One region of the Klebsiella sp. genome, then DNA from elsewhere that is predicted to be linked to it. Evidence: riboswitches for the same ligand, from Rfam matches in the RefSeq annotation. Region 1 holds a riboswitch; each other region holds the start of a gene.
What was found. A riboswitch is a leader RNA that binds a small molecule or an ion and turns the genes downstream of it on or off. The one in region 1 is predicted to bind cobalamin.
Positions count from the first base shown of each region.

Region 2: it holds a riboswitch for cobalamin, as region 1 does, so the genes downstream of both, btuB (TonB-dependent vitamin B12 receptor BtuB) here and QVF11_RS01095 (ABC transporter substrate-binding protein) in region 1, are expected to answer to the same signal.
Region 3: it holds a riboswitch for cobalamin, as region 1 does, so the genes downstream of both, QVF11_RS17905 (cobyrinate a,c-diamide synthase) here and QVF11_RS01095 (ABC transporter substrate-binding protein) in region 1, are expected to answer to the same signal.

Region 1 is NZ_JAPUEW010000005.1:47,175-50,455, reverse strand. It holds gene fruA (PTS fructose transporter subunit IIBC) at 1-348, shown strand, start outside; gene QVF11_RS01100 (GNAT family N-acetyltransferase) at 477-983, shown strand; cobalamin riboswitch at 1,229-1,452, shown strand; gene QVF11_RS01095 (ABC transporter substrate-binding protein) at 1,676-2,728, shown strand; gene QVF11_RS01090 (FecCD family ABC transporter permease) at 2,797-3,281, shown strand, end outside.
Region 2 is NZ_JAPUEW010000100.1:133,924-137,204, forward strand. It holds partial or broken gene fabR (HTH-type transcriptional repressor FabR) at 1-156, shown strand, start outside; gene QVF11_RS28580 (YijD family membrane protein) at 172-531, shown strand; gene trmA (tRNA (uridine(54)-C5)-methyltransferase TrmA) at 580-1,680, opposite strand; cobalamin riboswitch at 1,797-1,978, shown strand; gene btuB (TonB-dependent vitamin B12 receptor BtuB) at 2,046-3,281, shown strand, end outside.
Region 3 is NZ_JAPUEW010000058.1:39,247-42,527, reverse strand. It holds gene cbiB (adenosylcobinamide-phosphate synthase CbiB) at 1-438, opposite strand, end outside; gene QVF11_RS17905 (cobyrinate a,c-diamide synthase) at 435-1,814, opposite strand; cobalamin riboswitch at 1,903-2,065, opposite strand; gene pocR (transcriptional regulator PocR) at 2,356-3,267, opposite strand.

The DNA.
Region 1 (3,281 bases):
CTGGTTGCGCGTAAAAAGTTCGACAAAGCGCAGCAAGAAGGTGGCAAAGCCGCGCTGGTCCTCGGTCTGTGCTTTATCACTGAAGGGGCGATTCCGTTCGCTGCTCGTGACCCGATGCGCGTCCTGCCTTGCTGTATCGTTGGCGGTGCGGTGACCGGTGCGATGTCCATGTGGGTTGGCGCCAAATTGATGGCACCGCACGGCGGTCTGTTTGTTCTGCTGATTCCTGGTGCGATTACGCCGGTTCTCGGTTACCTGATGGCGATTGTTGTCGGTACGCTGGTCGCTGGTCTCTCCTACGCGGTGCTGAAACGTCCTGAAGTTCAGGTGGAAGAAAACGCCGCCTGATAGACCTTGTAATACCTTCATTAAGGGCAGAGTCTTCTCTGCCCTTTTTATTGTTTTTGACGCTAGTGGTTTTCCCTGCCTGAATTGTTATTATTCTTTTTCCTTGTCTAGTTTGAGCCAGCCATACTATGTTTCCATTTACGCTTCGTGAAATGACTCACGCTGATATTCCCGCAGTTCAGTCGTTCCTTGTTCAGCACCTCAATCTGTTCTTCAACGCTGGTAGATCAATACCTTCTGCCGATGAGGACATTTTTAATCTCGAACAGCAGTATATTTCGCAGGAAAGAAATTTGCTGCTTTGCGCATGGGATGAAAAACAGGAGTTAATCGCTACACTGGCAGTATGTCAATATGATGACAGGCTCGCTGAGTTGCGCGGGCGTTATAATTTGTCTGAAACCGCAGAAATTTGCCGCTGTTATGTGGATAAGCGCTATCGCAGACAGGGCATCGGTAGTCAGTTGATCGCTTTTGCTGAGGAATTCTGTCGGCGGCAGCAATATAAAACCTTATATCTTCACACGCATCATTTTTTGCCTGGAGGCTATCATTTCTGGTTGCGTAATCATTTTAGCGTTGTGATGGATATGCAAGATAAATGGCAGTTGGTTCATATGGAGAGATCACATTAATAAATGAACCCAACGCTAATAGGCCGCATTATTGATAGTGATCAATATGTTTAATTTGAGATAGCCAAACCGCGTATATAGTTTGATCAGTGTCAATTAATTCTCATTTAGCTTTTTATTATTATTTCCAGGCATAACTTTCTGGCAAGTGATTGGGTTGTAACTGATTGTATTTTATTGTTGTTTTTATATTTGTATGATGTTTTAATCATTTCGTCATACAGTTGACCTTGTTAACAATTGCCGCTAGAGTCGCTGTCGACAGCATTTCATTACATTTTTGTATTTGAATAGGAATATGGTGCGAATTGTTAAATTCAATGCCATAACTGCCCCCGCAACTGTAGGCGGATGCTGAATATCCTTGTGCGGTTAATTAACCGCAGGTCACTGTAAAGCTTGTCTTTATGGGAAGGCTGATATTCTGATTACCGTGAGTCAGGAGACCTGCTGTCAACAATGTTGTATACCATTGAGTGGACGGGATGGTCCATGGGATGAATTATTTGACGCAGGCAGTAGTGTATTTATGAATAAGATTTTGGCTAAGTAAGGCTTATTTGCATTTTTTGCATATCTTTATTCTTAAATTTCACGATTCAATGTCATCTATCTTCATGTCTCCTCCCGATATATGGAACGAAATAAGCCATGACCAGACCTTCAGATCTGGCATCAACGGGACGATGATAATGCACGCTAATTTTACTTCTTTCACTTCTAAAAAAACGCTTCTGATTATTGCAGGCGCAACTCTACTACTCAACTCCAGTGTCGCCAGTGCGGCAAAAACTGAATATCCCTTAACGATTAAAAACTGCGGCCGCGACATCACCTTCAATCAGGCCCCTAAACGTGTGGCGACGGTGGGTCAGAACAGCACTGAAATTCTCTATTCACTCGGGCTTGCCGATCGCGTTGTGGGTACTTCGCTGTGGTTTGGCCCGGTACCTGATGCGTATAAAGCGGCAAACGAGAAAGTGGACGTCATTGCGCAAAATATTCCCAGCTTCGAAGGGATTATTGCTAAAAAACCGGAGCTGGTTGCCAGCCAGTTTGAGTGGCAAATCGGCCCTGCGGGTACGGTTGCCTCTTACGAGCAGTTTAGTGAACTGAAGGTTCCGGTCTACACCGCGCCAGCAGACTGTGCGAAAGATAACGAAGATGGCGGTGATGGCGTCCGTAAAGGCATGTTTGATATTGCCATGGTGTATCAGGAAGTCGCTGATCTGGCAAAAATCTTCGACGTTCAGGATAAAGGCGATGCGCTGATTGCCAGTCTTAAAGCGCGTGAAGTGGCAGCGATAAATAAAATTTCCGGCATGGATAAAAATGTCTCAGCAGTATTCTGGTTCTCCAGCGCCGACCTGCAGCTTGATCCTTACGTGGCAGGGAAGTTTGGTCCAGCCGCATGGATTGCTCAGAAGCTGGGCGTGAAAAACGTTATTGATTCAGCCGAAGAGTGGCCAACGGTAGGTTGGGAGACTATTGCCAAAGCCAATCCTTCGGTCATTGTACTCGGTGAGATGAGCCGTCGCCGCTTCCCGGCCGATGACTGGCAGGTCAAGATGGATTACCTCAAGTCCGACCCAGTCGCCAAACTACTTCCTGCGGTGAAGGAAAATCATCTGCCTGTCATTGACGTACAAACAATGAACGCCGGCATCAGAACTATTGATGGGCTAGAAAAACTGGCTGATGCCCTGGTTGAATATGGCTTAGCGCATCCGCAGGCCTCTCATTAATCTACGTTTTGCGCTATGTTCTGGCCCGGCATAGCGCATCTCCGTTACTCAGGAACGCAGATATAATCATGAGTGATTCTCGCAGGATGCGTCGTGCTGTTGGTCAGCTTGCGGTAAGAGTCGGTGGACATGCCCTTTGGGTCAGTGTGCTAATGTGCTGCGTACTGCTGGCGGGGATCTCCATTGGCGAAACGCTTATCCCCTGGCAGCATGTACTCAGTACGCTGGCAAATCGTCTGCTTGATACTGACTATCCAGTCGATGCGCTGGATGCCGGGATCATCTGGAACTATCGCCTGACGCGAGCCCTGGTTTCTGCCTGCTGCGGCGCGTGCCTCGCGGTGTCCGGGGTAGTGCTACAGTCGATACTGCGTAATGCGCTTGCTGAGCCCTATCTGCTGGGCATTTCCGCCGGGGCTTCTACCGGTGCAGTACTGGTTGCGCTCACCGGTCTGGGGGCCGGGATCATCAGTATGTCATTTGGCGCTTTCATTGGTGCGCTGGCGGCATTTCTGTTCGTCGCTTTGCTGGCGATGGCTGCAGGCGGCAGGCA
Region 2 (3,281 bases), on a different contig from region 1:
CATCGTATTTAGTGCTGGCGCCGAGGCTCTGGATGTAAGCCCGGAATTGCGTCGACAGCTTGAAGAGCGACTGGTACTCCAGCTCAGAATGATCTCGAAAGGCGCGTATTATTGGTATCGCCGTGAACAAGAAAAAAATCAAATCATTCCGAATAACGTGAAGGACGAGCAATGAAACACTCAGTTCAAGATAAAGGTACGCTGCTGCTGGCGCTGATCGCAGGGTTATCCATTAATGGAACCTTCGCTGCGCTGTTCAGCTCAGTAGTCTCATTTTCTGTTTTCCCGATTTTATCGTTAGTGCTGACGGTTTACTGTCTGCATCAGCGCTATCAAAACCGCAGTATGCCCGTGGGGTTACCGGGGCTGGCCGCCGCGTGTTTCATTCTTGGCGTGCTGCTTTATAGCACTGTGGTGCGTGCGGAATATCCGGACATCGGTTCTAACTTCTTCCCGGCGGTGTTGTCGGTGATTATGGTGTTCTGGATTGGCTATAAGATGCGTAACCGCAAGAACGCGGCTGCAGAGTAATTCTGCTGAATTTTCCCGGCAACCATGATGTTGCCGGGTTACAGACATCTACTTCTTCGTTAACAGTACGCCGCATTCCATATGATGGGTATATGGAAACTGATCGAACAGCGCCAGGCGCGTGACTTCGTGCGTCTCACAGAGCGTTTCCAGGTTCTTGCATAAGGTTTCTGGATTGCAGGAGATATACAGAATCCGCGGATAGGCCTGCACCATTTTCTCCGTTTCACTATCCAGCCCGCTGCGCGGTGGATCGACAAAAATCGTCTCACACTGATAGCTTTTCAGATCAATACCTTGCAGACGGTTAAACTCCCGCACGCCGTTCATCGCCTGGGTGAACTCTTCTGCCGCCATACGGATAATCTGCACGTTATCAATATGGTTAGCCGCAATGTTGTATTGCGCCGCCGCCACGGACGGTTTGGCAATCTCCGTTGCCAGCACGCGTTCGAAATTCCGCGCCAGCGCTAGAGAAAAGTTGCCGTTACCGCAATACAGCTCAAGCAAATCACCGGTTGCACCTTTAGTTGATTCGACCGCCCATTCCAGCATCTGAATGTTCATTGCCGCGTTTGGTTGGGTGAAGCTATTCTCAACCTGGCGATAGACCATTTCACGCCCGCCGACCGGCAGACGCTCATCTATATAGTCCTGATCCAGCTCGATTTTGGTCTTAGTCGCGCGACCAATCAGATGCACGTTCAGATTTTGCGCGCGTAGCGCATCGCGGAAGATTTCTGCTTGCTGACGCCACTCGTCGTCGAGCTTTTTATGGTACAGCAGCGACACGATGGCCTGATTGCTCATCGTGGTCAGATAATCGACCTGGAACAGCTTATGGCGTAGCAACGGATTGTCGCGCACGCCCTCAACTACGGAGGTCATCAGCTGATTAATCAGTTCGCTGGCCGCCGGAAAGGTATCGACGCGAATTCGGGATTTGGTCTGTTGATCAAACATGATGTGGTACAGGTCATCGCCATCGTGCCAGATGCGGAATTCTGCGCGCATACGATAGTGGCTGACCGGTGAACGAAACACTTCCGGAACCGGGGCGGCAAAAGGGGCCATCATTTTCTGCAAACGGACGACTTTTTCTGCCAGCTGCGCTTCATATTGTTCGGTAGGAAGGTGTTCGGGGGTCATGATGCATCCTGAATAAAATAATTACGCGGGGATTGTAGGGAAAGTGTCGGGGATGTCCAGCTCTGATGATATTCAGAAATATAACGATAGAAGTCTGGACATCTATATGTTTCTAATTATAGCATCATGTTACCGGTCCTATGTGTTAATAGGGAATCCAGTGTAAATCTGGAGCTGACGCGCAGCGGTAAGGAACAGTGGGATGAGCGCATTATGCAGACACTGCGGTGGTTTAGCGGGAAGTCTTCATCCATAACACACCCCAAGCCCGAAGACCTGCCGGAACACGTCGCATTTGGTTTCTATCATCGCGTACTACTGATAGTAGCCGGCGGCATCCTTTGTATATTACGGATGCTTTTAAAATGATTAAAAAGGCTTCGCTGATGACGGCCCTCTCCGTCACGGCATTTTCCGCTTGGGCGCAAGACAGCAATTCAGATACGTTAGTGGTGACGGCAAACCGTTTTCAACAGCCGGTCAATACGGTCCTTGCGCCAACGGATGTTGTTACGCGGGAAGATATTCAGCGCTGGCAGTCAAAAGATCTTAATGATGTGATGCGTCGCCTGCCGGGGGTGGATATTTCGCAGACCGGCGGGATGGGGAGCAGTTCTTCCCTCTACGTTCGCGGCACGGAAGCACGTCATGTGCTGGTGCTGATTGATGGGATCCCAATGGCGCGGGCAGGTATTGGTAACGCCATTGACATTGGCCAGATTCCGGTATCCCTGGTGCAGCGTATCGAATACATCCGCGGGCCGCGTTCTGCTGTTTACGGTTCCGGGGCGATTGGCGGTGTGGTCAACATCATTACCATGAGTGACGATGAACACGCGCAGATCAATGCCGGGATGGGGTCGAATGGCTACCAGACTTATGATGGAGCGGTAAATAAACGTTTTGGCGACACGATGGTGACGGCGGCAGGTGCCTATCAGACGACCAAGGGCTTTAACGTCAAACCAGATTCCCCTTACAGCGGCGATAGCGACCGCGATGGTTATAGCAACAAACTGTTCTGGGGTGCCGTACAGCACAAGTTTGACGAGAGTTTTTCGGGTTTCTTCCGTGGTTATGGATACACGACTAACAACGATTATGATCAGGATACGATGTATGGTTCTCCTGCTGGTAACGACGAGGGTCGGAACTATAACCAATCCTGGGACACTGGACTGCGTTATAACTCGGGCATCTATTCCTCTCAGCTAATTGCGAACTATCAGCACCTTAAAAATTATAACTACAGTAGCAACCTTGGCCGCTATGCGGGTGATGCTACGCTGGATGACATGGAACAGCGTTATATTCAGTGGGGTAACAACTTTGAAGTAGGACATGGTTCAGTGAGCGGTGGTGTTGACTGGAAACAGGAAAAGCTGACTTCCAGCAGTACGACGAAATCTGATATCTACAAACGCGACACCACAGGGCTTTATTTGACCGGGCAGCAACAGATCGATACCGTCACGCTGGAAGCCTCGGGTCGTGAAGATCACGATGAGCAGTTTGGCTGGCACGGCACGTGGCAAACTGCGGTGGGCTGGGAATTTGTTGATGGTTATCGCGCAACGCTTTCTTATGGTACCAGCTTCCTG
Region 3 (3,281 bases), on a different contig from region 1:
TTCCACCACCGCACGATTAATCTGCTGCGGCTCAAGCTGCGACGTGTCGCGCCCGACAATCCATGAGAGTTTGACGCGGCTTTCAGCCAAATCGCCCACACGCAGCGGTTGCTCAACATCCCGCGCCGACTGCGCCAGACAGCGCCCGGCCAGCACGGTGAAGATCATCCACACCTCAACCCCCCAGCCAAGCCACGGATGAATCATCTGCGCTAACGCCAGCACGCCCCAGGAGATACCCCACGTGAGGCCGACCACGATAACCCACATCACCCCGCCGCCGACGCGTAAAGCAAAGTCGCTGCGGCAGTAGCGGCGCACGCTGCGCTGGACGGCGGAAATCAGATTGCCTATCCAGCGCACCGGATGCGGCCAGCTCTGCGGGTCGCCAATGATAAAATCGAGGATCCAGGCCACGCTCCAGGCCAGTAGCGTCATTGGGCGCTCCTTGCCGCAGCCAGCCAGTGATTGAGCATTGCCGGACGCTGGGCGAAATGCAGATGCAGGTAACTGGCGAACGTGTTGCCCACCTGCCAGCCCCCCGACCACTGCTGAAGCGTCAGGCCGTCACGCACTTTACGGCAGGCCAGCACTGCCGGGTTTTCCGGGATGAAATCTGAGTAGTGAAACTCGTGCCCGCGTAGGGTTTCGCCGGGTGCTGCCAGCAGCGTTTGCCGCATCGCCCTCGCTTCGCAGTAGCCAAAGCGGGTGAGCCGTTTGCCCATCTTGCTATGGCCAGGAATAAGATTGGCCATGGGGTAAATTTCACCGCTGGCGTCTTCCAGGGTGCTACCGAGATACATCAGACCGCCGCATTCGGCGTAAATCGCCACGCCGCGCCGGTGCGCCTCCTGCAGTTGCGCCAGCATTGACGTATTGGCCGCCAGCGCTGCAGCGTGAATTTCGGGATAGCCGCCGCCGAGCCAGATCATCTGGCACGGCGGGAGTTCACTATCATGCAGCGGGCTGAAGCGCACAATATTCACTCCACAACGTTCAAGCAGGGTGAGGTTATCCGGGTAGTAAAAGTTGAAGGCTTCGTCGTCGGCCAGCGCCAAGGTCAGGCCCGCTCCGGCGTCAAGCGACGGCAGCACAGGCCACTCCCCGACGGGTAAGGAGGTGAGCTGGCTGAGAGTAAGGAGCTGTTCAATATCCAGGGTTTGCGCCAGAGTGTGGGCAAAATCGCGCCACGGCTGCTGATTCACCAGCGATTCTCGGGCGGTCACCAGCCCCAGATGGCGTTCGGGCAAGGCCACGCCTTCCACTCGCGGCACGTAGCCGAGAACCGGCAGCGCGCAGTAGCGTTCAATAGCGCCTTTCAGTAGCTGATAGTGGGATTCGCTGTTAACGCGATTGACGATAACGCCAGCGATATTCAGGCTGGGATCGAAGTGCTGAAATCCCATCACCGTGGCGGCAATGGAGGTGGATACCGCTTTGCCATCGACCAGTAAAATCACCGGGCAGCCGAGCTGTTTGGCCATCGCGGCGGTGCTGCAATAATTCGGGTCGGTGCCGTAGCCATCATAAAGCCCCATGACGCCTTCAATCACCGCGATATCCGCCTGCTGCATCTGTTCACAAAACAGCGCATTGAGAACCGGTTCCGGGAGCATAAAGCTGTCGAGGTTGCGAGAAGCGACGCCGCTGACGGCGGTATGCCAGCCAGTATCGAGATAATCCGGGCCGACTTTACAGGGCTGAACCCGCATGCCGCGCTGTTTCAGCAGGCTGAGCAGACCGAGCGTAACGGTGGTTTTGCCACAACCGCTGCCGGTCCCTGCGAGAATAAATGCATGCTGCCTGGCTGCCATACCCTGATCCTGTTCAGGGTGGTAGGGCTGCGAGCATTCCCAGTCTTTCGACTGTACGCATCTAAGCAACCCACTTCCCACCGAAGTTGTTGGTAGTCACCGACAGGCAGGTCTTCTGGCTTAGCGTCGTCCTTCCCCATCCTTCCCAATCTCGCGATCAGTGGTCAAATATGGGTTCGTCAGCATCACAGCAGCGGGGGCTGCGGGGGATTTACACCCCCTTCCCTGGCACCTGTCGATTTTCTCGAGCGGGATGAGTCCTCACTCGAAGAATTTCTGGAACATCTTACGGAGGCTGGATGGCTTCCGTCGTTTCTAATATCTAATTGCAAAATCTTTTCATTACGCCTGCGGCGACCTGAAAGCAATTTCTGATAACACTCTATCCCATCAAATAAATAAAAACTAGTGCAGCTTAGCGCTCTCTCATTATTAATTTGTTGCGCTACGACAATTTATTGCTCTGGATGAGAGTTTTTCATTTTATAATGAGGCAGATACGGGGGCATATCAAAAATCGGCAATAACAAAATATTGTCATTTAAAATGGTTCAGTTTGTGATCTGGCATTAATTTGCTGACGATAAGCCTGCGGAGTTACCTGATAAGCCTGGCGAAAAACTTTGCAAAAATAGCTAGTTTGCGAAAATCCTAAATTTCGTGCAATGCTGGCAATACTCCAGTCGCTGTGGCAAAGCAGCTCTTTAGCGCTAACCATCCGCTGATGATTTACCCAAGCGTTAAAGCCGATCCCCTGATATTTCTTGAACAGCTTACTGAAGTAGTACGGGCTGAGATAAACATGGGCGGCAACGTCTTCCAGACGAAGCTCATCAGACAAATGGGCATCGATATAGCGTAACGCCTTCTTCATTTTACTGTCATGGGGGCTGACCGCCCGGCTGGCGCGCGCGGGTTCAGGCTGCTGCGGATTATCTTTAATCACGACAAAATTGAGCTGTTTTTTTAGGCAGTTTTCTACTATTAGTTTTAGTAAATCGGCGGAAGCAATGACGCGCGAGTAGTCCATCTCCGGTACGTCGCGAAACGCTTTGACCAGCTCAGGATCGGCCTGCCAGCGGTCATCAACGTTCAAAATGTCGACAAGTTCAACATCGTTACTTAAGCGCACCTGCCCGCATAGCACAAAGCCCACCAGGTGCCCGGCAATAACCAAAGGGATGGAAAAATCGGTTAACCCGGCGTGGCAGCGGTAGATACAGAGCTGATCGGTTTTTGAAGCCTCAAGACCGCCGCAACGGTCGCTCATCCGACAGCGGGTGCTGTGCTGGGGGTGCTGACGCATAAGCTGGCAAAAAGGAGTGAAATTAAACAGTTCAGATATTTCATCACCGTGAATATTGACTACCACAACCGCCAGACTGGTGGCCTGCGCAAAATCCTGTGCGATTTTATTGATGAGTTCTGAGTTCAGTGTGCTCGCAGAAATCATGATAAAACCTCTCA